Botrimarina mediterranea: one gene and its partner. Each later gene encodes a partner of the first gene's protein in a complex. Links are inferred from orthologs where the notes say so. Each region holds a gene or a part of one and is shown on either strand. Other genes may lie near its edges. The genes, in order: secA and secY.

Region 1 (10,271 bases):
CATTGTAGTCAGTGGCGGCGTCAATTCGAGCACCGTGACGCGCTGCTCCAACTCCACCAACTGTGCCCGCAGAACAATCACCCACGAAGCCAGGGCGACGACAAGCGCCAGCAGAGGCCCAATCGTTAGCAGCGTCGCAAGGCGGAATCGCATCGGCATGGTCGGCTGTCTCTATTTCAGGAAGGAGCCGCAGATGGACGCAGATAAACGCGGATGTCTAACAGGACGGAATATCAGGTGATCGGCAAGTCGATGCGCGGGACGGGCTGAAGATTCTCAGCTGGTGGGACAGAGACGGGCTGCTGCTGTTCGTAAAATTGCCGCTGGCGCTCGAGCGCTTCCCACTTCGAATGGCTAGCGTTCCAAGCGAGGAGGCCTTGCAGGATGCAGATGAAGCATAGGAAGTAATTTGTTCTTCTTAGTCGTCTGGCTTTCTCAGGCGAAAGCCATCCGTGTTCATCTGCGTCCATCTGCGGCTCCCTTCCTCAGGCAGCAGAACCCGACCCCGCCCGCAAGCAGCACTGCTTGTACTTCTTCCCGCTGCCGCAGGGGCACGGGTCATTGCGGCCGACTTTTTGGTCGCGGTTGCGGATCGGCTCGGGCTTGGCGTCGGACTGCGACTGCGTCGGGTCGTCCGGGTCGGCCTGCTGCTCTTGTTGGCTCGCGGCTTCGCTGAGCGTGCTGGCCGACTCGTGCTTGGCGGTCGCCTCGGCCCAGGTGTTCGACACGAAGTCCTCGTTGAGCTGCTCCATGCGGAACACCAGGTCGGTGACGTAGGCCCCGACCGAGTCCCACATCTGCTCGAACATCCGCATGCCTTCGCGCTTGTACTCGACCTTCGGGTCGACTTGCGCGTAGCCCCGCAGGCCGACGCTCGACCGCAGGTGGTCCATCGCCAGCAGGTGTTCCTTCCAACCCTGATCGAGCACTTGCAGCAACAGCTGCCGCTCCATGCGACGCATCTCGGGGCGGTAGCGGTCCTCGACCATCCGGTCCACGAGGCGCGTCGCTTCGGCGCGGGTGAGCTTGGCGAAGGCCGCCGTGTCGAGCGCGTCCCCCGTCTCGTTCTCGAGCCAAGCGGCGAACTCGGTGAGCTTCTCCTCGGCGCCGCCGATCGACGCCAGCGTCGCCTTCGAGTCGGCCGACTTGAACAGCATCTCGACGCGGCTCTGCGCGTCCGCCGCGACCTTCGCCGCATGGGCGTTCGACTCGCGGCTGTACTCGATGAGCTGCTGGCGGATCTCTTCGCGTTGCTTGCTCTTGAGGTCGTCCAACGAGACGTTGACGCCGAAGCGGCGCGACGACCAATCGACCAACCCGTCGCGGTCGAGCGTCTGTTGCTTGGCGCCGAAGCGGTACATCGCCGCCAGGACCGGGTACTCCGCCTCGCGGGCGTCGTAGGCCTGCTCGGTACGCTCGTGAGCGACCTGCTTGATCTGGTCCGGCTCCAGCGGGGCGAGCTCCGCCGGGTCGAGCAGCACGCCGAACTTGTCGCGCATCCAGGCGCACGCCGAATCAACGCCGAAGCTCGGCTTCAGCAGCGGCTCGCCGCCCGACAGATCGACCTTGGCGAGCGCTTCGTTGGCCCGTTCGATCAGTTCGGTCGAGAGGTGATCGCGGCCGACCTTCTTGAGGTCGCGGTCACGCAGGTTGAGGCCGAACCGGGCGTTGGCCCACTTGGTGATCGCGTCCCAGTTCCATTCCGCCTCGTCGTCGGCCGGCAGGTTCTCTTCGATGGCGTCGAAGATCTGCGCCTCGGCTTGGCGTTCGGCCTCGTCGTGGGCGAGGCGGTCGGCCTCTTCGAACGACAGGTTACGGAAGTCACGCGGGTCGAGCTCGACGCCGAACGCCTTGCCGGCGCCGGCGGAGAACGACTCGATGCCGTACTTCGCGTCGAGCAGCACGTCGAGGCGCTGGTCGATCTGCTCGTGGATCATGTCCAGCAGCAGGCCGCGGGTGTTGGCGCCGTCGAGGATCTGCTGGCGGTAGCCGTAGACGCGCTGCCGCTGCGAGTTCATGACCTCGTCGTACTCGAGCAGGCTCTTCCGCGCCTCGAAGTTCATCTCCTCGCGCTTCTTCTGAGCGCCTTCGATGCGGCGTTGGACCATGCCCGACTCGATCGGCTCGCCGTCCTTGAGGCCGAGCGACTGCATCATCTTGCGGACCCAATCGCCGAAGAAGATTCGCAGCAGGTCGTCTTCGAGCGACAGGAAGAACCGGCTCGAACCGGGGTCGCCCTGCCGGCCCGAACGGCCGCGGAGCTGGAGGTCGATGCGGCGCGCCTCGTGGCGTTCGGTGCCGATGATGTAGAGGCCGCCCAGCTCTTTGACTTCCTTGCCCTGCGTCTTCATGCCGAACTCTTGGTCGATCGACTTGACCAGTTCGTCCCACTCTTCGTTCGGCACGTCGAGGCGCGAGGCGTACTTCTCTTGCAGGCGGGCCCACGCCATGGTCTCGGGGTTGCCTCCCAAGACGATGTCGGTGCCACGGCCCGCCATGTTTGTGGCGATCGTGACGACGCCCAGCCGGCCGGCCTGCGAGACGATCTCCGCCTCGCGCTTGTGCTGCTTGGCGTTGAGCAGCTCGTGCTTGACGCCGCGTTGCTCGAGTAGCCGCGACAGCCGTTCCGACTTCTCGATCGACACGGTGCCGACGAGGATCGGCCGACCGGGGAGCTGGACGTGCTTGACCTTCGACTTCTCAAAAGTCTTGGTCTCTTTCTTCGCGGCGAGCTGAAGCTCAACCTCGGTATCCGTTTCCTTGATCAGCGTGCCGATGAACCACTCGCCGTTCTTCAGCTCGACGGTCGTGTGCTTGTTGACGCGCTCGATCTCGTCGGCGAGCGCTTCGAACTTCTCCTTTTCGGTCCCGTAGATCACGTCCGGGAACTCGATGCGTTGCATCGGCCGGTTGGTGGGGATGCCGATGACGTCGAGCTTGTAGATCTGCCAGAACTCTCCGGCCTCGGTGAGGGCGGTGCCCGTCATGCCGCTGAGCTTCTTGTACTGCTTGAAGAAGTTCTGCAGCGTGATCGTGGCGAGGGTCTGGTTCTCCTGCTTGATCTGGACGCCTTCTTTGGCCTCGACCGCCTGGTGCAAGCCGTCGGACCACTGGCGGCCTTCCATCAGGCGGCCCGTGTGCTCGTCGACGATCACCACGCGGCCGTCGGCGACAACGTAGTTCACGTCGCGCTTGTAGAGGTGGTGGGCCTTGAGCGAGTTGTCGATCAGGTGCGGCCATTGCATGTTGCCGGCCGTGTAGAAGCTCTCGACGCCGGCGAGCTTCTCCGCCTCGCGGACGCCTTCCTCGGTGAGGTTGGCCGTGTGCTCTTTCTCTTTAACCTCGAAGTGCAGGCCGGGCTTCAGCGCGCGGGCGACGCGGTCGGCTTTCTGGTACTTCGTGACGTCGTCTTGGGCCGGGCCCGAGATGATCAGCGGCGTCCGCGCCTCGTCGATGAGGATGTTGTCCACCTCGTCAACGATCGCGTAATGCAACCTCCCTTGCGCCTGCTGCGCGTGCTTCGGGAAGCGGTCGTCGCCGAGCGCCGCCACACGCATGTTGTCACGCAGGTAGTCGAAGCCGAACTCGTTGTTCGTGCCGTAGGTGATGTCGCAGGCGTAGGCGTCCTGACGCTCGTCGGGCTCCATCCCCGAGTAGATCGCGCCGACGGTGAGGCCAAGGTTCGTGAACAGCGGGCCCATCCACTCCATGTCGCGGCGGGCCAAGTAGTCGTTCACCGTGACGACGTGAACGCTCCCGGCGAGCGCGTTCAGATACGCCGGCAGCGTCGCGGTGAGGGTCTTGCCCTCACCGGTCACCATCTCGGCGATGGCGCCCGAGTGGAGGATCATGCCGCCGATCAGCTGCACGTCGTAGTGCTTCATGCCGAGGAACCGCGTGCCCGCCTCGCGGCAGACGGCGAACGCTTCGACCAGCAGGTCATCGAGCGTCTCGCCTTGCTCCAGCCGCTTGCGGAAGAGCACTGTCTGCTCGCGCAGCTCCTCGTCGCTCATCGCCGCGTACTTTGGCGCCAGGGCGTTGATCGCCGCGACTTTCGGGTCCAGCTTCCGCAGGTTGCGGGCGTTGGCCGAGCCGAAGATGCCCGTCACGGTCCGTTCAAAGCGGCCGAGGACCGCGTTGATGATCGTGCCGAGGGTTTCCCAGATGCGTTCGAGCAGCTCCATGGCGAGCCTGGACTAAGTAGCGGTGTGCGGGGAGAGGGAGGCGACGCTGGGATTGCGGTAGCGGAGGGAGCTCCAGGCTCACCTGCCAAACTGGCGGACCCTCCCGCACTCTCGCACCCTGGCGGGCGGTGTGGCGGAGGGGGGACGGTTCAGCGCATGCCTCGCGGCTGCGTCGCAAGCGTCGGCGGGGCCGATGGGCCCTGCTTTGTGTCGTAACTACTTGTGGAACAAAAGTTTATCGCAATTTGAAGGCAGGGTCAACGCTGGATTTAGCCACCCCCCTGGAGAGGTTGCCAACTCCGCATAACCGCTCGACTCGGCAGCCGATACGCCCTGCGGCGGGCTTTTCATGTGCAATGCCCGTTCCACCACCGTGCCCGAAGTCCAACCTTGCGGTAAGCTGTGACCACCAGACGGGGGGAACTCCGTCCTGCCGACCGGCGACTTAGGTGGCGGAAGCCGCCCTAAGTCTCGGCATCCCATCACTTTTCATGCGATAGCACCCGACCCTTCCAGGGCTTGCCTCAAGAGGACCCCATGTCCGCTGTCAGCCGAGTTTTCTTCCCGCTCCGCGTCGCTGCTGCGGCGGGCTTCGCCGCCCTCGTCCTGTCAGGGGCAGCCGTCGCTCAGCAGGCCCAGCCCGAAGCCGCCGAAGGCGCGATGGGGGCGATCGACATCGCCGCCCTCATCGGTGATAGCGTCAGCAACCCCAGCGACGCCCGCTACAGCGACGTCGCCGAGGCGATCCAACGGTTCCGCAACCGCGACCAGCTCTCGGCCCGCACGTTCCTCGAGCGAGCGGTGCAGAAGGACCCGAAGCTGCCGCCCGTCGGCGTGCTGATGGCCAAACTGCAATTGCTGTCGGGCAACGCCGCTGGCGTGCGGCCGGCTCTTGAGCAAGCCGTCCAAGAGGACTCGGCAGGTGATCCGGAGCCCTACCTGCTGCTCGCCGAAGAGGCCCTCGCCGGCGGGCGGACCATCGAGGCCGACGCCCTATTCGACAAGGCCGTCTCGATGATCCAGTCCTACGACGCCAACGCTAAGCGCAAGCGGCAGTTCGAGATCCGCGCCTACCGCGGCCGGGCCATCATCGGCGAGCGTCGCCAAGACTGGGAGCAGGCCGAGAGCGACCTCCGCAAGTGGATCGAGCAAGACCCCGAAGAGCCCAGCGCCTACCAGCGGCTCGGCCAGGTGCTGTTCCAGTTCCAGACCGACGCCAAAGACGCCGAGGGCTTCGCGGCTTTCAAGAAGGCCAAGGAGCTGAACAAGGAGTTGCCTAGCCCGTACGTCTCAGCGGCGCTGATGTACAGCCGCAACGGCAAGACGGACCGCGCCATGCAGTCGTTCGAGAAGGCGTTCAGCGAGAGCGGCACAGACCAGACGACGCTGATCGCCTACGCGCAGGCCCTCGTGAAGGCCAACCAGTTGCAGAAGGCCGAGACGGTGCTCAAGAAGGCTCGCGAAGTCGCCACCAACGTTGACAGCGTCTGGCTGCTGTCGGGCGTCACCGCCCGGATGGCTGGCGACAACAAGGCGGCCGAGCAGTACCTGATGCGCGCCCTGTCTCTGTCGCCGATGAACCGTGACGTGCTCAACCAGCTCTCGCTGGTGCTCTTGGAGTCCGAGGCCGAAGGCGCCAAGGCCCGCGCCTTGCAGTTCGCTCAGCTCAACCAACAACTGAACCAGAACAACCCGGACATCAACGTCACGCTCGCCTGGGTCCTGTTCCAGAACGGCGACGCCCGCAACGCCACCGCCGCACTCCGCCAAGGCCTGCAAGGCGGCGCGCTGAGCCCCGACGGCAGCTTCCTGCTCGCCAAGATCCTCCTCGTGCGCGACGACAAAACCAACGCCAAGCGTCTGCTCGAGTCGGCCCTCAAGAGCGACCAGGGCATCTTCGTCGAACGCAAAGAAGCCGAGCAGATCCTCGGCACTTTGTAGGGTCCGCTGTGCGGACCGTAGTTCTCGCGCAGAGACGCGGGAATTTGAACAATAAGTCTCACGCCAAGGCGCAAAGCCGCCAACAACGTGAAAACTCAAACTTCGCGCCTTTGCGTGAGTCCTCCGACCACTTACGTGGCCGGCTCGACTTGGTCCCTCTGCGACTCCGCGTCTCTGCGCGATTCGTTTCGGCCCGCGCAGCAAAAAAGGTCGTGACAGGCCGATCCGTCGACCTGCCACGACCTTTGTCCTGAAGCAAAACACGAGCCCGTGTTTCGCCCTCCCGTCTCCGTCATCGGCATGACGATCGGCGCGGGTAAAGCGAAAGTGACGCGCCCGGTCAGGAGGCTGGTCTGGCGGTGACGACTGGCGAATTTAGAGAAACTTCGCCGCCTGCGGAGGGTGACTAGTAGCCTCTCTCGGGGTCGATCATGATCTTCCGCTGCAAAGATTGCAGGGCGTCGATCCACACCCCGCCCTCCGCAGCAGGCGCCGCCGGCGCGGCAGGCAAGGGCGCCAGCTCTCGACGTGGCGGCGCCGTGGGGTCGATTGACACGACGCCTAGCACGACGGCGGTCTCTTCCTCCATCCCGTCCGGCAACCGCTCGACTTGGCCCAGCCGAGGCTCCGTGCCGCCGATGTACGGCGTCCGGCGGCAATGCAGGTCGTTGAGGCAGGGGCAGTTGTAACGCCCGTCACACTCACCGATGCGCTCGGGGTCCCCCTGCCAGTAGACGTTGTGGCTCCGCATCGAGGTCGAAGACGCCAGCGGCATGCCGTTGGTGTAGGTCGTCACCGGATTCAACAGGCAGTTCCCCGCCATGCTCATGCCAGGAAACGCAGCGACCGTCAGCGCGGTGCGCAGCACGAGAAACGTAGTGGCGTTCATACCATTGGTTCCGCAGGAGGCGGGGCCGCGCCGAGCGGTCGGCGGCGGCATGCGGGGGGAGGGCCCTCAAGCATTACCGCGCTGTCAATGGCAAGCGCGATGGGCGGGGAGCGAATAGCGACCGGCTGTGCGTCGCGAGCTTCGCTAAACGGATCTGATGGAAGAGTTTGCGCTTGAGTAAAAGGTTACGCAGAGGAAATATTCGCTCGTGGCGCCCTCTGGTTGCTGACGCTCACGGCTCGCCGGTGAGCGATAGGCGAGCCGTGAGCGTCAGCGGCCGGAGTGAATCACCAGCGACTCAAAACCCGAAACCGTAAACCCTTACGCCGCCCCGCGCGCCGAAGGCCCGCGTAGCGGAAACAACGCAAACAACTCGTCGCGCGATAGCCCCGCCGAGCCGGCGCCGACGCCGTCGCGGAAGACCTCGTCGAACAGCTCTCGCTTCTGTTGCAGCACCTGATCGATCCGGTCTTCGATCGTCCCGGTGGCGAGCATCCGCGTCACCGTCACCGGCCCCGCGGCGCCGATGCGGTGCGCGCGGTTGATCGCCTGGTCCTCGACGGCCGGATTCCACCAGCGGTCGAAGAGGAACACATAGCTGGCGAACTGCAAGTTGAGCCCCACGCTCCCCGCGCCGTAACTCATCAACAGCACGGGGCAGTTGGGATCGTTCTTGAAACGATCCAGCACCGCGTCGCGGCGCTTGTGCGGCACGCGGCCGTGGTACTGCTCGGTCTCGTAACGCAGGCCCGACTTGCCGAGTCGCTCGGCGATCCGCTCGACCGTATCGACCCACTGGCTGAAGACGATCGCCTTGCGGCCCGAGGCGACGCACTCTTCGAGGTCGGCTTCGAGTCGGTCGAGCTTCGCGCTCGCGCCGGTCACGGGGTCGAAGTTGCAGACCTGCTTGAGTCGCAGCACGAGCTCGAAGACATGGTGGATGGTAAGCTCGCGTCCCTCGGCGCCGTCCAGCTCACGGAGGCGGATGACCCCTTCGTCTTCGGCGCGTTGATAGGTCTCCCACTGTTCGGGCGAGAGGTCGATCGACGCGTCGTGGATCATCTTCGGCGGCATGTCGTCGAGCACGAGGTCCTTCGTGCGTCGGATCACGCTGTCGCGCACCGCGTCGCCGACAGCGCGCGGCGTCATGCCCGGACGTAACAGGCCCGGCGAGACGAACTCGAAGATGCCCACGAGGTCATCGAGCGAGTTTTCGATCGGCGTCCCCGTCAGCGCCCAACTGCGGCTCCGCACCAAAGCGCGGACGGCGGAGCTGGTTGCGCTGCCAGGGTTCTTGATGCGTTGCGACTCGTCGAGCAGCACGAGGTCGTACGGCCGCTCGGCCGCGATCGCCGCGTCGCGCACCAGCGTTTCGTAGCCGACAAGGGTGACCACGGAGGTATCGTTTCGCCAGGCGAACTCCCGCCGCGCCGGCGAGCCTTCGACGATCGTGACCGACAACTCCGGCGCCCACAGCCGCAGCTCGCGGCGCCAGTTGGTCACCAACGGCTTGGGGCACACCAGCAGCACCCGCCGCGCTTCGCCACGATGCGCGAGCACCCGCATGGCGGTGATCGACTGCATCGTCTTGCCGAGGCCCATCTCGTCCGCCACGACGGCGTGGGTCCGCGGGCACAGGAAGGCGACCCCCTCCATCTGGTACGGGAACGCATCGAACGGCAGCGGTAACGATTCGGCCCGCAACAACGCTTCGATCGGCGGCTGCAAGACGCACATCAAGCGGTCCTCAAGCTTCACCATATCCGCCGGCGGTCGCACAGGGGTGCGCCGCGCTGGGCGTTCGGTCGCTTCCGCGGCGTCGGTGCGGGGCTTGCGCGGCAGGCTTGGCGACATCTTGCCGGCGAGCCACGCCTGACCCTCCGGCAGCACCGCGCCGTGCGTCTTGATGGCGAGCGACGGCCGCGGCATCGACAGCACGTCGAGCACGCGACCACGCAGCGACGCGGCGTTGTACGAACGCGTTGGCGCGAGCGGCCGCACGCAGCCATCGCTTAGGTCTCTAGAAACGCAGTGCGAAAGCTCATCGCACGACCAGCTCGTGACCTGCACGCTCGCCGCCGGCGTGTCGGCGTCATGCGGCGGCACGTTCGTCGCCTCCGGTCACCAGGCGTTGCGCCTCGCGGATCGCTTCGCGGACACGATCAAAGGGCTCGGCCGGGTCGATGGCGTCCGCGAGCGCCGCTAGCGATTCGGGGAGCGACGCGTTGATCGGCGTTTCATCGTTAAGGATGATTGTCTCAACCCCCGCAGCGCGCCCGGCGCCGGCGGTCGGCTCGTCGAGCACCAGCAGCACCGAGAGCGGCAGTTTGCACTTGCCAATCAGGGCGCCGCCGATCTGCTCGCCGCAGACGAAGTCGCGTAGCGTCGGCCCGAACAGGATCTGCTGCGCTCGGCTCGGCTGGACCGGCTCGGTGCAATGGAACTCGAGCGGCCGGCCACGGTCGCAGACGACCAGCAGGCCGCCGGTGTAGCCGTGGAGGTCGTCCTCCACCACCAAGAGGTAGCCAAACGCAGCGGGTCGCGGATCACGAGGGGCCGTCACTCGGGAGTCTCGTCGGAGGTGGCAGGCACGGGAGCAGGCACAGCAGGGACGCCCCGCTAGCACGGTGGCGGCGTCGTCCCTCCGATAAAGAGATCGGGACGCGGGACCGACCCGCTTTAGGCGTCCGCGTTTTCGTTGCGACCCGTTCTATCGGCGCCAGCGGCGCCGCCGCTGGTTTGGCGGCAAGAAAAGCTCTTGAATGACCTCAAGTCGTCGCGCCGGATGCTGGATCGGCCCGACGGGCCTCGGTAGACTGGCTGGATCGCTGTCGCTGCCTCCCGAGGCGCCGACGGCGGCGCCCGGCCCCCATCGCAGGGGGTCGCCAGCCTCGCTAGCCAGCCAATCAAGCCCCGCCGCACTGCCGGCCGCGCTTTCCTCTAGTAGCCGTCGCCGTTTGATGAGCGAAAAAAGCCTGTTGCCGCACCTCTTTTCGCAGCTCGACGTGACGACCGGCGCCCAACGCCCGACCCACGTGACCGCCCAAGACGAGCAAACGGAGTTGCTGCGGGACGTTCTCGCCGCCCAGGACCGCACCAACGAGTTGCTAGAAGAGCTGGTGGGCGCGCTCACCTCTCAGCAGCGCCGCCGCCAGGAAGAGATGCAGCGCTGGCGCGACGCCAACCCGCAACTCGCCGAGAACTGCCGCGAAGCGGCCGAGGTCCTTAGCGAGGTGCAGGTCGATTACCTCGACCGC
Region 2 (8,989 bases), 530 kb from region 1 along the record:
GGCCTGGGCGGCGCGGACGATGTCGAGGCTCTCGGCGCGGTTCTTGACGCGGATCACGTCGCCGGCGCGGACCAGGGCGCTGGGGATCGTGCACTTGCGGCCGTTGACCGTGATGTGCCCGTGCGAGATCAACTGGCGGGCCTGCGGGCGGCTGAGGCCGAAACCGAGGCGGTGCACCACGTTGTCGAGGCGACGCTCGAGCAGACCCAGCAAGGCGGCGCCGGTGTTGCCCTTGGTGCGTTCGGCCTTCTCGAAATACAAACGGAACTGCTTCTCGAGCACGCCGTAATAGTGTTTGACCTTCTGCTTCTCACGCAGCTGCGTGCCGTAGGCGGTCATCTTGCCGCGGCGTGGGGGCTGCTGGCCCGGGGGCCCTTCGCGACGCTCGAAGGCGCACTTCGTGGTGTCACAGCGCGTGCCCTTGAGGAAGAGCTTCGCGCCGTCGCGGCGGCAGAGACGACAGACAGGACCGGTGTAGCGAGCCATTGACGGTATCAGGCTTCAGGAGTCAGTGAGCCGCGTCGTCCCCGACCGCGGCAAATAATTGATCGAAACGAAATGGACTAAACGCGGCGCTTCTTACGCGGACGGCAGCCGTTGTGCGGCAGCGGTGTGATGTCCTCGATCGACTTGACCTTGAGGCCGGCGGCCTCCAGGGCGGTGATGGCGCTCTCGCGGCCGGAGCCGGGCCCCTTCACCTTCACGTCGATGTCCCGCATGCCGTACTTCTTGGCCTTCTCGGCGGCCTGCTGCGCGGCGCATTGGCCGGCGAACGGGGTCGCCTTGCGGCTTCCCTTGAACCCGCTGGTGCCGGAGGTCGCCCAGCAGAGCGTGTCGCCCTTAGGGTCGGTGATCGTGACGGTCGTGTTGTTGAACGTCGCGTTGATATAGGCGACGCCGACCGCGATGTTGCGCTTGGTGCGGCGGGCCTTATCGGCCGGCTTGGCAGTGGATTTCGCCACGGCGGGGTCTCGGTTGGTTGAAAGCGATTGATTGAGTGTTGGTTACGCGCCCGGACCCTCGATGGAGCCCAGGCTGTGACGCCCGACGATCAGCGGAGGTCCTTGACGCCCTTCTTGCCGGCGACGGTCTTCTTCGGACCCTTGCGGGTGCGGGCGTTGGTCTTGGTGCGCTGGCCGCGGACCGGCAGGCCGCGGCGGTGACGCACGCCGCGATAGCAGGCGATGTCCCGCAGGCGGGCGATGTTTTGCGACACCTGCCGACGGAGCTGACCCTCGACCGTGTAGTCCTTGTCCAACAGAGCGGCGATGCGAGCCGCCTCGTCCTCGGTCATCTCACGGGCGCGGGCCGTCGGATTGACGCCGGCCTTCTCGCACAACTCGCGGGCGACCCGAGGGCCGACGCCATAGAGGTACTGCAACGAGATCACCGTCGGACGGTCGCCGGGGATGTCGACACCTTGGAGACGTGGCATTGAGAACGCTCTTCGAAGAAGACTGCTTGGAGGAATCGTTGAATGGGAACTGCTGCTCGACAGACTTTGCCGGCCTGGGTGGGTTGCAACCGCCCGGCCAGCCATCCCGCCCAGGCGGGTCGCAACCGCCGGGCAGAAACACGTCAGCCTTGCCGCTGCTTGTGACGCGGGTTTTCGCAAACGACACGGATCACGCCGCGACGCTTCACGACCTTGCACTTGGCGCAGATCCGTTTAACGCTGGCTCGGACTTTCATCGGTATCTCGCTTGTGGCCGCGTAGGGCGACCGCCGGTGGGCGACACGTGGCGGCCCCGCTGAAGCAGCCGGGACCGTAGGCGCGTCGCTTGTTTTCTGGAGTTGTTCCCCCGCGGCGCCCTATCGGGGCCCGGGAAACGTAGAGAATCGAGGATAATAGGGGATGGCGCTAGGGTTGTTCAACCCCTCTTGTCAAGGTTTCTGTCTCGGCAAGCGGGTCGGTTGGGTAAAGCGGGGCGACGGGCGGGGTTGCGCTGCGGACCGGGGGCTGCCGCCACCCGGCTAAGACCCAAAAGTTGGATCACGCAACCGAGACGCCTCAGCCGCGGGCGGAAGCCCCCGGCCGAACCACCAGGACGGTCCCCGCCTCAATCCTCCAACAACTCCAACTCGTCGTCCGCCGGCGCTTCGGTGAGCCGCTTAGGCCCGTCCCTGGTGATCGCGATCGTGTGCTCGAAATGGGCGCTCGGCTTCCCGTCGATCGTGACCTGGGTCCAGTGGTCGCGGAGCATCTTCACCTGCTTGCTCCCCATGTTCACCATCGGCTCCACGGCGATCACCAGCCCCGGCTCGATCCGGAAATCGCCCCGCCCGCGGAGCGAGCGGCTCACGAAGTTCGGCACCTGCGGGTCCTCGTGCATCTTGCGGCCGATGCCGTGACCCACGAAGTTCTCGACCGACGAGAAGCCGTGGTCTTTGACGTACCGCTCCATCGTCGAGGCGACCTGGCTCCAGCGCGTCTTCACGCAAAGCAGGTCGAACGCCAGGTCGAGGACCGCCTGCGTGCAGTCGAGCAACCGCTGCACGTCGGGAGCGACCTCGCCCACCTTGTAGGTGTAGGCCGCGTCGCCGCACCAGCCGCCGATCCGCACGCCCGTGTCGAGGCTGAGGATGTCCCCCTCTTTGAGCGGAACGTCGTCCGGGATGCCGTGGACGACCGCGTCGTTCTTCGACATGCAGGTGACAGCCGGGAAGGCGGGCTTCCCTTCGTCGTGGTTGGGGTAGTTGAGGAACAGCGGCGTGCCGCCCCGGCTCTTGAAATACGCGGCGATGGCGGCGTCGATCTCGCGCGTCGTGGCGCCGGGCCGGACCATCTCCGTGGCGATCTGGTGGGCTTTCCACACGGCCAAGCCCGACCGGCGCATCAACCGGATTTCGCGTTCGGACTTGAGCTGGATCACCGCGCTGGCCGCTGCTTGCTGCTTTGAAGGTGGATTGACTGGTTGGCGTTGCTCGGCGTCGGCACGACGCGACTCACGGCAAGCGTTCAAAAAGGCGAGCCTAACGCTTCGCCGCTTTGGCCCGGATGTCATCGAGCGCGTCGCAGACCCGCTTGAAGACCTCGTCGGGCGTGCCGACCGCATCGACGCACCGCAGCACGCCTCGGTTATCGTAATACTCCGCCAGCGGCGCCGTCAGGACCGCGTAGTGCCGCAGTCGCTCACGGATGGTCGCCTCGCTGTCGTCCGAGCGGCCGCGGTCGTGGAGCCGGTTGAACAGCTCGTCCTCCGGGACGACGAACTCGATCGCCGCGTCGAGGGGCGCCCCGCAATCGACGAGCAGGTCGTCGAGCGCCTCGGCCTGGCCAAGCGTCCGGGGGAACCCGTCGAACAGGTAGCCTTTGGCGCAGTCGTCCTTGGCGAGCCGGTCGCTGACGATGGCGACAACCATCGCGTCGGGCACAAGGTGGCCCTTGTCGAGATACTTACCGGCCTCCAAGCCGATCGGCTCGTGGCGATCACGGGCTTGGCGAAGCACGTCGCCGGTCGAGAGTTGCTTGACGCCCAGGTGCTCGGCGACGCGGACCGCTTGGGTGCCCTTGCCTGCTCCTGGGGGTCCGATGAAGACAACTCGCATAGTTCCGCGTCCCTCCGCCGGCGGGCCGGCGATCTCTGGCGCCTGATAACAGTCGCCTTCATTTCACGCCGGTGATTCCCCAGCGAGCGCGCGATGAGCGTCCTCGTGCTCCCCAGCAGCCGCCTACTCCAGCAGGCCTTTGTAGTTCCGCATCACCAAGTGGCTATCGATCTTCTGCACCAAGTCGAACGCGACGCTCACCGCGATCAGCAGGCTCGTGCCGCCGTAGAACATCGCGATGCCCCAAGGCACGTTGAGCCCCGTGACGATCAGCGACGGGATGATCGCGATCAACGCCAGGAAGCCGGCGCCGACGTAGGTGATCCGGAACATCACCTTCTCGAGGTAGTCCGCCGTCCGCTTACCCGGACGGTAGCCCGGGATGAAGGAACCGAAATTCTTCAGGTTCTCCGACATGTCCTTCGGGTTGAAGGTGATGGCGGTCCAGAAGTAACAGAAGAAGTAAATCAGCACGAGGAACAGCAGGTTGTAGAAGAACGACTGCTGGTTGAACGCCCCGGCGAGACCCGAGAAGAGCGACTTCCAGAAACCGTCGTCCCAGCCCTGCACCATCGGGTCGAGTTGCTGGAGGAACAGGCCCGGGAACATCAGCAGGCTGCTCGCGAAGATGATCGGCATGACGCCCGCCTGGTTGACCTTGAGCGGCAGGTAGCTCTTGCCGCCGCCGACGACGCGGCGCCCGCGCTGGTGCTTGGCGCTCTGCATCGTGATGCGTCGTTGGCCGAGCGTGATGAAGACCGTGCCCACCACGACGCCGATGAACATCGCCGCCAGCAGCATCAGTCGCGGGGGGTCGAGCTTCGCCGCATCGCCCAGCGTCAGCGACGAAATCTGGTAGAGCTCCAAGCCGGCGTAAGGCATCTGGGCGAGGATGCCCGCCATGATCAGGAGGCTGATGCCGTTGCCGATGCCGTACTCGTCGATCTGTTCGCCGAGCCACATCAAAAAGATGGTGCCCGCCGTCATGGTAAGGACCGAGACGACCGTCCACCCTAAATACATATTACCGGTCGCGGAGTTCACGAACTCCGCCGACACCAGCCCCTGCGAGTTCGCGAACGACGTCACGAAGAACCAACTCTGGATCAAACAGAGAAAGACCGTCGCGTACCGCGTGTATTCATTGATCTTCTTACGACCCGCTTCGCCCTCCTTCTGGAGGGCTTCCAATGACGGAATCACGCTCCCGAGCAGCTGGAAGATGATCGAGGCGGAGATGTAGGGCATGATGCCCAGGCCGAAGATCGTGATGTCGTTCAGCTTGCTGGCGCTGAGGATCGCCACTTGTTGGAGCATGCCATTAAGGCCGCCCTGAGACTGCTGGAACTGCTGGATCTTCTCGGTATCAACAATCGGCAGGCTGATCTGAAAGCCCACCCGATAGACGCCGAGCAGAAAAAGCGTCAGCAGAATCTTCTTACGAAGCTCGGGGATCTGCCAGACGACGCGGAGCTTCTCGAACATGGGTAAGAACGCAATCCGTTGTGCCTGTGCGGACCGTGACGCGTTGGGCCTCGAAACGTGGAGCCGCCTACAAGCGTCGGGCCGTTGGAAATTATGGGGCGGTTGGCAGCCACGAAGACCGTGTCCCCCGGCAGAGCCGACTCCCTTTTCAGGAGGCCCGCCCCGCTGAGAGAGACTCGCGGCGAACCGGGAGCCTCCACCGAACCTAAGACATTAGGCCGCGGGGCCGTTTCGATGCAAGCCCGCCGGTGCGCAGGCCGCCCTCACGAATCCGGCGGCTACAACTTCAGCAGAGCCAACTCAACTCCAGCCCAACTTAACTGCAACAGAGCCCCTCCGGCCCACTTCATCGAAGCGAGCACCGCAGGACTCACGACTTCTTCGCGGCGGCAGCCGCCTTCTTCTCAGCGCGGATCGCCCGTTGCTTCTCGATCACCGGCTTGGGGCCGGGGACCACTACCATCTCGGCGCCCGCCTTCTCGATCTTCTCAACGGCCGATTTGCTGAAGCGGTGCGCGCTGATCTTGACCTTCTTGGTCAGCTCGCCGTCGCCCAGGACCTTCAGCTCGTCGAAACGCCCCTTGGCGACGTTCTTGGCCACCAGGGCCTCGATCGTCACCTCGGCGCCAGCGTCGAACGCCGCGTCGATCTCGCCCAAATTGACCACGACGACCGTCTTGGCCCACTTGTTGTTAAAGCCGCGCTTCGGGATGCGCTGCCAGATGCGGGTCTGACCGCCGGCGAACATCGCGTGCGGCTTCGAGCCCGCGCGCTGACCGGCGCCATTGCGGCCGCGACCGGCGAGCTTGCCGTGGCCGGAACCCGGGCCACGACCGATACGCTTGCGGGCGCGATTCTTGGTAATACCGCGGTGGACTTCGTTCAGAATCATGACAACGTAACTCCCCGGAGCCGCTCGATGTCGGCCTTCGTACGGAGCTTCTTAAGGGCTTCGATCGTCGCCTTAACGAGCGGGACCGGATTATTCGAGCCGAAGCTCTTGGTAAGAATGTCGTGGATGCCGGCCGACTCGCAGACGGCCTTCACCGCGGCGCCGGCGATCACACCCGTACCTTCGGAGGCCGGCACGAGGATCACCTCGGCGCCGCCATAGGTGCCCTTCACCGTGTGCGGGATCGTCGAGCCCTGCATCGGGACGGCGATCATGTTCCGCATCGCGGCCTTGCGGGCCTTCTCGACGCTGGGCGGGACTTCGTTGGCCTTGCCGTAGCCGTGGCCGACCTTGCCCTTGTTGTCACCGACCACCACGAGCGCGGCGAAGCTGAAGCGGCGGCCGCCCTTCACGACGGCGCTGCAGCGCTTGATCTTCACCACGTTCTCGGACAGTTCGCCCTGCTGGCGTTCGGTCTTTTCGCGTCGTTCGCGGGCCATGGGGAGAGGCTAGATGCTAGAGGTAAGGGGCTAGACCTGAAGGCTAGCCGGCATGTTGCGTTGGATCAGAACTCGAGACCGGCTTCGCGGGCCGCGTCCGCCAGGGCCGCGACGCGGCCGTGGTACTTGTAAGGGCCGCGGTCGAAGCAGACCGCTTTGAAGCCAGCGGCGGTCGCCTTCTCGGCGATCGCTTTGCCCACGGCGGCGGCGGCGTCGGCGTTGCCGCCGTACTTCACCGTACTGCCCAGCTGCTTGTCCTGCGTCGAAACGGCGGCCAGGGTCTTGCCGGCATCGTCGTCGACCAACTGCACCGCGATGTTACGCAGCGTGCGGGTGACGCAGAGACGCGGCCGCTCTGCCGTTCCGAGGAGGCGCTTGCGGACACGGAACTTGCGTCGCGTGCGCTGTTTGTTGAGGGCTTTTTGCTTGTCCATGGTATCGATCGGATCGTTGGCGATCGGATGGTTTTGTATTTTGGCGCCGCGTGGCCGCGAGCGGATTGTCGCTTAGCAGGGTGACGGACGTTACTTCGCTGCCTTACCGGCCTTACGACGGACCTGCTCGCCTTCGTAGCGGATGCCCTTGCCCTTGTAAGGCTCCGGCTTACGCACCGCACGGACTTCGGCGGCGAACTGGCCGACACGCTGCTTATCCAGCCCCTTGATGACAATGTGGGTCTGGTCCGGGCAAGTGACTTGTAAGTCGCCGGGAATCTTCTTCTGAATCTCGTTGGCGAAGCCGACGCGGAGCTGGAGCGTGTCACCCGAGATAGCGCCGAGGTAGCCGACGCCCTGGATCTCGAGCTTCTTCTCGTAGCCCTGCGAAACGCCGACCACCATGTTCGCGAGCAGCGCGCGGGTCAGGCCGTGGAAGGCCCGGTCGGCGCGGTCTTCGCCGCCACGCGTCACGACGATCTCATTGTCCTCAACGGCGATCGACACCTCGGGGCGATGCTGATAGGTCAGCTTGCCGAGTTTGCCTTCGACGGTGATGGTGCGGTCATTGGCAACGTCGATTTTGACGCCACTGGGGATCGCAACAGGTTTCTTGCCGAGTCGGGACATTGCTTAAGAGCTGTCAGCGGTCAGCTGTCAGCGGTCAGCTCAAGGATGGAATCGTGTATCTAATAAGGCTGAAAGCCGATGGCTGACAGCTAAACGCTACCTTCTTACCACAGTTCGCAGAGCACTTCGCCACCCAGGTTCTTCTGACGCGCTTCGCGGTCGCTCAGGACGCCGCGGCTAGTGCTAACGATCGAGATCCCTAGGCCGTTGAGCACCGGACGCAAACCCTTCGCCTGCTGATAAACGCGGCGACCAGGCTTGCTCACACGGCGGATCGTCTGGATCACACGCTCGCCATTGGGACCGTACTTCAGGTCTAGGCGGAGCTGCTTGACGGGCTGGCCCTCGACCTCCTCCTCGGTCCAGTCCCAGATGTACCCCTCTCGCTTGAGCACTTCGGCTAGGCCGCGCTTCACCTTAGAGATCGGCATTTGCACGGCGGAACGCTCGACGCGTACCGCGTTGCGGATGCGGGTGAGCATGTCAGCGATCGGGTCGGTCAACATCGCGGGAGGGACTCCTCAGGGGGCCGGCGGACGGCGCCGCGAAGAAAACATCGGGGTGAATTGGATACGTAAAACTCGCAGCTTCGCTCGACGATCTAATCTCTAGCCGTCGAACAATCGGTTACCAGCTCGCCTTGCGAACGCCTGGGATCAATCCCCGGTCGGCCAACTTGCGGAAGCAAATCCGGCAAATGCCAAACTTGCGGTACACAGCGCGAGGGCGTCCGCAAAGCTTGCAACGGCACTCACGCCGTGTGCTGAACTTCGGCTTCCTCTCGGCTTTGGCGATCTTCGACTTGCTTGCCATACTGGGCCGGCTAGTGGGTTGGGCGTCTGCGACGCCAAGGTTCTTCAGTTGGATTGAAATCAAGGCCGCTTATCGCGCCTCGGCTTGCCACTCGATGCTCAGTTGTTCTCTTCGCGCTGGAACGGGAAGCCGAGCATCTCCAGCATCAGCCGGGCCTCGTCGTCCGTCGCACCACGGGTGCAGATCGCGATGTTCATGCCCTGCGGGCGGGTGTACTTGTCGGGGTTGAGCTCTGGGAACACCAGCTGCTCGGTGAGGCCGAGACTGTAGTTCCCCTGCCCATCGAACGCCTTCTTCTTCACGCCACGGAAGTCGCGGACCCGCGGCAGAGCGATCGAGATCAGGCGGTCGAGGAACTCGTACATCCGCACACCGCGGAGCGTCACCTTGGCGCCGATCGCCATCCCTTCGCGGAGGCGGAAACCCGCCACTGACTTTCGAGCCTTGCAGACCATCGCCTTCTGACCGGTGATGTCCGCCAGAGCCGACGTCGCTTCCTCGATGTGCTTCTTGTCGCTGATGGCCGAACCGACGCCCATGCTGACGACGATCTTATCCAGACGCGGCAGCGACAAGCGATTCTCCCGTCCGAGCTGCTCTTTGAGCTGCGGCAGGACTTCGCTCTCGTAGCGGTCTTTGAGACGGGCGGTGGCGATCATCTTCGTTCTGCTTGGCTAGCCGGGAAA

Evidence for each region.
Region 2: the proteins of secA (region 1) and secY are in contact, whole or in part, in a crystal structure (PDB 3DIN), measured with the Thermotoga maritima proteins. The link is inferred for Botrimarina mediterranea from one-to-one orthologs. Residues at the interface, in WP_004082002.1 of Thermotoga maritima: Glu261, Ala262, Arg263, Lys300, Ala301, Arg302, Thr303, Ile304, Ile305, Leu323, Tyr324, Asp325, Pro326, Val329, Ser330, Tyr333, Ile336, Lys340, Phe345, Val349, Glu363, Phe364, Tyr374, Ser375, Gly376, Gly377, Glu393, Ile395, Thr482, Ser483; in WP_004081795.1 of Thermotoga maritima: Glu108, Gly109, Glu110, Glu111, Ala236, Glu237, Arg238, Arg239, Ile240, Thr241, Ile242, Gln243, Tyr244, Ala245, Arg246, Arg247, Val248, Thr249, Gly250, Arg251, Arg252, Val253, Tyr254, Gly256, Ala257, Ser258, Thr259, Tyr260, Leu261, Pro262.

Annotation. Positions count from the first base shown.
Region 1 is NZ_CP036349.1:5,087,766-5,098,036, reverse strand. What follows is about bases 286-4,550. They hold secA (preprotein translocase subunit SecA), read right to left. Parts: upstream 4,185-4,550; coding sequence 486-4,184; downstream 286-485. Outside these bases: Spa11_RS19585 (hypothetical protein), read right to left, coding at 1-153; Spa11_RS19575 (tetratricopeptide repeat protein), read left to right, coding at 4,722-6,125; Spa11_RS19570 (hypothetical protein), read right to left, coding at 6,532-7,014; Spa11_RS19565 (DEAD/DEAH box helicase), read right to left, coding at 7,336-9,120; Spa11_RS19560 (hypothetical protein), read right to left, coding at 9,107-9,577; Spa11_RS19555 (hypothetical protein), read left to right, coding at 9,975-10,271. UniProt on the Escherichia coli protein: Required for protein export, interacts with the SecYEG preprotein conducting channel.
Region 2 is NZ_CP036349.1:5,624,646-5,633,634, forward strand. The notes cover bases 2,854-5,836. They hold secY (preprotein translocase subunit SecY), read right to left. Parts: upstream 5,035-5,836; coding sequence 3,673-5,034; downstream 2,854-3,672. Other genes in these bases: map (type I methionyl aminopeptidase), read right to left, coding at 2,854-2,963; Spa11_RS21655 (adenylate kinase), read right to left, coding at 2,974-3,549; rplO (50S ribosomal protein L15), read right to left, coding at 5,405-5,836. In the rest of the region: rpsD (30S ribosomal protein S4), read right to left, coding at 1-486; rpsK (30S ribosomal protein S11), read right to left, coding at 564-962; rpsM (30S ribosomal protein S13), read right to left, coding at 1,052-1,435; rpmJ (50S ribosomal protein L36), read right to left, coding at 1,579-1,692; more of map, read right to left, coding at 2,061-2,853; more of rplO, read right to left, coding at 5,837-5,926; rpsE (30S ribosomal protein S5), read right to left, coding at 5,923-6,426; rplR (50S ribosomal protein L18), read right to left, coding at 6,492-6,860; rplF (50S ribosomal protein L6), read right to left, coding at 6,951-7,490; rpsH (30S ribosomal protein S8), read right to left, coding at 7,595-7,996; Spa11_RS21690 (type Z 30S ribosomal protein S14), read right to left, coding at 8,118-8,303; rplE (50S ribosomal protein L5), read right to left, coding at 8,402-8,962. UniProt on the Escherichia coli protein: The central subunit of the protein translocation channel SecYEG. Consists of two halves formed by TMs 1-5 and 6-10.